Linked DNA regions of Pseudoduganella dura. The protein of the gene in region 1 binds, or shares a complex with, the protein of each later gene. Links are inferred from orthologs where the notes say so. Each region holds a gene or a part of one and is shown on either strand. Other genes may lie near its edges.

Evidence for each region.
Region 2: the proteins of accC (region 1) and accD are in contact, whole or in part, in a solved structure (PDB 8UXZ), measured with the Escherichia coli proteins. The link is inferred for Pseudoduganella dura from one-to-one orthologs.

What each region holds. Positions count from the first base shown.
Region 1 is NZ_WNWM01000002.1:4,038,609-4,041,907, reverse strand. What follows is about bases 288-3,267. They hold accC (acetyl-CoA carboxylase biotin carboxylase subunit), read left to right. Parts: upstream 288-1,088; coding sequence 1,089-2,447; downstream 2,448-3,267. Other genes in these bases: prmA (50S ribosomal protein L11 methyltransferase), read left to right, coding at 2,444-3,267; accB (acetyl-CoA carboxylase biotin carboxyl carrier protein), read left to right, coding at 505-972; aroQ (type II 3-dehydroquinate dehydratase), read left to right, coding at 288-378. In the rest of the region: more of aroQ, read left to right, coding at 1-287; more of prmA, read left to right, coding at 3,268-3,299. UniProt on the Escherichia coli protein: This protein is a component of the acetyl coenzyme A carboxylase complex; first, biotin carboxylase catalyzes the carboxylation of the carrier protein and then the transcarboxylase transfers the carboxyl group to form malonyl-CoA.
Region 2 is NZ_WNWM01000002.1:4,753,880-4,756,993, forward strand. What follows is about bases 320-3,114. They hold accD (acetyl-CoA carboxylase, carboxyltransferase subunit beta), read left to right. Parts: upstream 320-1,178; coding sequence 1,179-2,051; downstream 2,052-3,114. Other genes in these bases: trpA (tryptophan synthase subunit alpha), read left to right, coding at 320-995; folC (bifunctional tetrahydrofolate synthase/dihydrofolate synthase), read left to right, coding at 2,156-3,114. Outside these bases: trpB (tryptophan synthase subunit beta), read left to right, coding at 1-77; more of trpA, read left to right, coding at 198-319.

The DNA.
Region 1 (3,299 bases):
CCCGGCATCTACGGGGCGACGACACTGGCACAGGTGGAGCAGGCGGCACGCGACCAGGCCACCGCGGCTGGTGCGCAACTGGCCGCGTTCCAGAGCAACCATGAAGGTGCGCTGATCGACCGTATCCATGCCGCGCGCGACGAAGGGGTGGACTTCATCGTCATCAATCCCGGCGGCTATACCCACACCAGCGTGGCGCTGCGCGATGCGCTGTCCGGTGTGGCGATCCCGTTCGTCGAAGTGCACATATCGAATATTTATCAGCGCGAAAGCTTTCGCCACCACTCATATCTCAGCGCGGTTGCCAGAGGCACGATTTGCGGACTCGGCACCGAGGGATACCGCTTTGCCATCGACTTTGCACTAAAAAGCAGTTAATCTACGCGATCTGCGCGCTATTTACAGCGTAGTCGCTTATGTTCCCGATGACGTTCCCGATGACGTTTTCGATTAGCATGGCAGCCGCGCCCACATTTACAAAACAAGATTAGACGGGAGTCTCAGATGGATCTACGCAAGCTCAAGACATTGATTGACTTGGTTGCCGAATCGGATATTGCAGAACTCGAAGTAACCGAAGGCGAGAGCAAGGTACGCATCGTCAAGTCGTCCGCCATGCCGCAGAACCAGGTCGTGATGATGCCGCACCAAGGCGCACAGGCGCAGTACGCACCGGCCGCGGCGCCGGCGCCGGGCGCTGCCGCGGCACCGGCCGTGGCGGCCGCCCCCGAGCCAACCGGCCACATCGTGAAGTCGCCGATGGTCGGCACGTTCTACCGCTCCAACGCCCCCGGCAACGCGCCGTTCGTCGAAGTCGGCGCGACCGTGAAGGAAGGCGATACGCTGTGCATCATCGAAGCGATGAAGCTGCTCAACGAGATCGATGCGGACAAATCCGGCACGATCACCCAGATTCTCGTCGAGAACGGCCAGCCGGTGGAATTCGGCCAGCCGCTGTTCATCATCGGCTGATTGACCGATTAGCCGATGAAGGCCGGCCCGTGCCGGCCCGGCGGCTCCGCCGCCACGTTAGCTCCCTCTTCTAGGACACCCGGCAAGCCCGGGTGTTCGCAAACATAGAACTAGCCATGTTTGAAAAAATCCTCATTGCCAATCGTGGTGAAATCGCGCTGCGTATCCAGCGCGCCTGCCGCGAGATGGGCATCAAGACGGTCGTCGTGCACTCCGAAGCCGACAAGGACGCAAAATACGTCAAGCTGGCCGATGAATCGGTCTGCATCGGCCCGGCGGCGTCGAGCCTGTCGTACCTGAACATGCCGGCGATCATCAGCGCGGCCGAAGTGACGGACGCCGAAGCGATCCACCCGGGCTACGGTTTCCTGTCCGAGAACGCCGACTTCGCCGAACGCGTCGAAAAATCCGGTTTCGTCTTCATCGGCCCCCGCTCCGATTCGATCCGCCTGATGGGCGACAAGGTCTCGGCCAAGCAGGCGATGATCAAGGCCGGCGTGCCCTGCGTGCCCGGTTCCGATGGCGCGCTGCCGGACGATCCGAAGGCGATCGTGCAGATCGCCCGCAAGGTCGGCTACCCGGTCATCATCAAGGCGGCCGGCGGCGGCGGTGGCCGCGGCATGCGCGTGGTGCATACCGAAGCGGCGCTGCTCAATGCCGTCACGATGACGAAGAGCGAAGCCGGCGCCGCGTTCGGCAACCCGGAAGTCTACATGGAGAAATACCTGGAGAATCCGCGCCACGTGGAAATCCAGATCCTGGCCGACGAGCACAAGAACGCCGTCTGGCTGGGCGAACGCGACTGCTCGATGCAGCGCCGCCACCAGAAGGTGATCGAGGAAGCGCCGGCACCCGGCATTCCGCGCAAGCTGATCGAGAAGATCGGCGACCGCTGCGCCGAGGCATGCCGCAAGATCGGCTACCGTGGCGCCGGCACGTTCGAGTTCCTGTATGAAAACGGCGAGTTCTACTTCATCGAGATGAACACCCGCGTGCAGGTGGAACACCCGGTCACCGAAATGATCACCGGCATCGATATCGTGCAGGAACAGATCCGCATCGCCTGCGGCGAGCGGCTGCGCTTCCGCCAGCGCGACGTGATGCTGTCCGGCCACGCGATCGAATGCCGCATCAACGCCGAAGACCCGTTCAAGTTCACGCCATCCCCCGGTCGGATCACTTCCTGGCATGTGCCGGGCGGCCCGGGCGTGCGCGTCGACTCCCATTCGTATGCGGGTTACTATGTACCGCCGCACTACGATTCGATGATCGGCAAGGTGATCACCTATGGCGCCACGCGCGAGCAGGCGATCCGCCGCATGCAGATCGCGCTGTCGGAAATGGTGGTCGAGGGCATCCTCACCAACATTCCGCTGCACCGCGAGCTGATGGTGGACGCCCGCTTCATCGAAGGCGGCACCAACATCCATTACCTGGAACAACGGCTGGCCGAAATGCCGAAGGCGGGCGCATGAGCTGGACTGAAGTCGTCATCGAAGTCGCCCGCGAGCACGCCGAACGCCTGTCCGACGCGCTGATGGAAGCCGGTGCGCTGTCCGTCTCCGTCGAGGATGCAGACGAAGGCACCGAGGCGGAACAGCCGCTGTTCGGCGAGCCGGGCATGGAACCGAAGGAAGCGGCGTGGGAACACAGCCGCGTGGTGGCCCTGGCCGATGTCGACGCCGATCATTCGTTCATCGTGGCCGCCGCCGCCCAGGCCGTGGGCCTGAAGGCACTGCCGGCCTACACCACCCGCCACGTCGCCGACGAGGACTGGGTGCGCCTAACGCAATCGCAGTTCGAGCCGATCCACATCGGCAGGAACATCTGGGTCGTGCCGAGCTGGCACGAGGCGCCGGACCCCGCCGCGCTGATCCTGGAGCTGGACCCGGGCCTGGCCTTCGGCACCGGCAGCCACCCGACCACCCGCCTGTGCATGGAATGGCTGGAAGCCCATCCGGCACCCGGCAGGACGGTGCTCGACTATGGCTGCGGCTCCGGCATCCTGGCGATGGTGGCGCGCAAGCTCGGCGCCGCGCCGGTGACCGGCGTGGACATCGACCCGCAGGCGATCGAATCGGCGCGCGACAACGCCGAACGCAACGGGGTGGCCGACATCGAATACTTCGTGCCGGACGACTTCGCGCAATCGGCGCATGCCAACGCGAAGTTCGACATCGTGGTCGCCAACATCCTGTCGTCGCCGCTCAAGTTGATGGCGCCGATGCTGTCGGGCCGCGTGGCCGATGGCGGTGCGCTGGTGCTCTCCGGCGTGCTGGCACGCCAGGCGGACGAAGTGGCGGCAGCGTATGCGCCGTTCATCAAGA
Region 2 (3,114 bases), 720 kb from region 1 along the record:
TGCTGGCCAACCTGTCCGGCCGCGGCGACAAGGACATGCACACCGTGGCCGAGCGGATGGGACTGAAATTCGGCTAGGCAGTTGCCGCCAAGGCGCCCGTTGGCGCCTGCTTCCTCCCCAGTGCATACCCTGGGGCAGGTCCGTCGGGTTCGACCTCGGCTCCTGTCTCCGGGGGTTATCCAGATGAAAGAGAATCCATGTCCCGTATCGCCCAGACCTTCACCGCGCTGAAAGCGCAAGACAAAACCGGTCTCGTGACCTTCATCACCGCCGGCGATCCGTCGCCGGCCAGCACGGTGCCGCTGCTGCACGCCCTGGTGGCGGGCGGCGCCGATGTGCTGGAAATCGGCGTGCCGTTTTCCGACCCGATGGCCGAAGGCCCCGTCATCCAGCGTGCCTGCGAGCGCGCGCTGGTGCATGGCGTGGGCATCCGCCACGTGTTCGAGTACGTGCGCGAATTCCGCAAGACCAACCAGCACACGCCGGTGGTGCTGATGGGCTACGCCAACCCGATCGAGCGCATCGGCGTCGATGCCTTTGTCGAGCAATCGCGCGAGGCGGGCGCGGACGGCGCGATCGTCGTCGATTATCCGCCCGAGGAATGCGAGGAGTTCGCCGCGAAGATGCGTGCGGCCGGGCTTGACCTGATCTTCCTGCTGGCGCCCACGTCGACCGCGGCGCGCATCGCCCAGGTCGCCAAGGTGGGCAGCGGTTTCTCGTACTACGTGTCGCTGAAAGGCGTGACGGGCGCCGGCAACATCGACACCGCCCAGGTGGCCGAGCGGATCGCCGAGATCCGCAAGCACGTCAGCCTGCCGATCGGCGTGGGCTTCGGCATCCGCGATGCCGCCACCGCGAAGGCGCTGGCCGGCGTGGCCGATGCCGTCGTCATCGGCAGCCGGATCATCCAGGAAATCGAGGCCAGCGAGCCGGAGCAGGCCCCGGCCGCCGTGCAGGCGTTCGTGGCCGGCATCCGCCAGGCGCTCGACGAATAAGCTCACTGCCGAGTCCGTGTCACATTGGTGCCTGGCACCAATGTGACACGGACTCGGCCATTCTCCCCGTTGTATGCCGCATGAAATCTCACGGGCGTGCGGAAAATTGCCAAAGTTGAATGTTCGACACGACTGGCGGAAACGGCTACACTTCGCCCCTAAGTTAGAGCAACAGGAGAAAATATGAGCTGGTTGGAAAAACTGCTTCCCCCCCGTATCCAGCGCTCGGACGCGGCCGCCCGCAAGACGATGCCGGAAGGACTGTGGGTCAAGTGCCCCTCCTGCGAGGCCGTCCTGTATCGTACCGACCTCGAGTCGAACCTGCATGTCTGCCCGAAGTGCGACCACCATATGCGCATCCGCGCGCGCGAGCGTCTCGACTCGCTGCTCGACGCCGGCGGCCGCTATGAAATCGGCCAGGAAACGCTGCCGGTCGACTCGCTGAAGTTCAAGGACAGCAAGAAATATCCCGACCGCCTGAAGCAGGCGATGGAAGCCACTGGCGAGACCGATGCGATGGTATGTCTGGGCGGTTCGATCATGAGCCTGCCGGTAGTGGTCGCGTGCTTCGAGTTCGAATTCATGGGTGGCTCGATGGGGTCCGTGGTCGGCGAGCGTTTCGCCCGCGCTGCCCAGGTGGCGCTGGAGCAGAAGGTGCCGTTCATCTGCATTACCGCCACCGGCGGCGCGCGCATGCAGGAAGGCTTGCTGTCGCTGATGCAGATGGCCAAGACCACGTCGATGCTGACCAAGCTGGCCGAGAAAAAGCTGCCGTTCATCAGCGTGCTGACCGATCCCACGATGGGTGGCGTGTCCGCCTCGTTCGCCTTCATGGGCGACGTGGTGATGGCCGAGCCGAAGGCGCTGATCGGCTTTGCCGGCCCGCGCGTGATCGAGAACACGGTGCGCGAGAAGCTGCCGGAAGGCTTCCAGCGTTCCGAATTCCTGCTCACCAAAGGCGCGATCGACATGATCGTCGACCGGCGCAAGATGCGCGAAGAAATCGCCCGCCTGCTGGCGCTGCTGCAAAACCAGGCTGCCGAAGTGCTGGCATAAGCGGCATTGCCAGCAGCCCGAACGGGGCCGGGTCCGGAAAGGACCCGGCCCCGTTGTGCATGGTGCGATAGAATCACGTCTTTCCGCTTTGTCTTCCGAGATTTATGTCCAACCCGACCACCTTGCCCGAATGGCTCGCGCTGCTGGAATCGCGCCACGCCGAAACCGTCATCAACATGGGCCTCGACCGCGTGCGCGCCGTCAAGGAGCGGCTGCAGCTGCAGTTCGCCTGCCCGGTGATCATGGTGGCCGGCACCAACGGCAAGGGGTCCACCTGCGCGATGCTGGAATCGATCCTGCTGCGCGCGGGCTACCGCGTCGGCCTGTACATCAAGCCGCACTTCCTCGATTTCAACGAGCGCGCACGCGTCAACGGTGACCTGGCTTCCGATGCGATGCTGGTCGAGGCCTTCGATGCCGTCGAGGCCGTGCGCGGCGACACGCCGCTGACCTATTTCGAGTTCACCACGCTGGCGATCATGCACCTGATGAGCAAGTCGTCGCTCGACGTGGCGATCCTCGAAGTGGGCCTGGGCGGCCGGCTCGACGCCGTCAACATCGTCGATGCCGACGTGTCGATCGTGACCAGCGTGGACATCGACCATGTCGATTACCTGGGCGGCACGCGCGAACAGATCGGCTTTGAAAAGGCCGGCATCTTCCGGCCGGGCAAGGCGGCGATCTGCAGCGACCCGGTGCCGCCGCAGGCGCTGGTCGACCACGCCGCCGCGATCGGCGCCGACCTGTGGCTGATGGGCCGCGACTTCAATTATTCGGGCGACAAGCAGCAGTGGAACTATGGCGGCCGTGCGCAGCGCCGCAACGCGCTGGCCTATCCGAGCCTGCGCGGCGCGAACCAGCTGCTCAATGCCTCGGCCGCGCTGGCCGCGCTCGAGGTGCTGAAGAGCGAACTGCCGGTCGGCGCGCAGGAAGTGCGGCATGGCCTGGTGACGGTCGAGCTGCCGGGGCGCTTCCAGGTGCTGCCGGGCCGCCCCAGCGTGATCCTCGACGTGGCGCACAATCCGCACGCGGCATCCGCGCTGAACCAGAACCTGGGCAACAT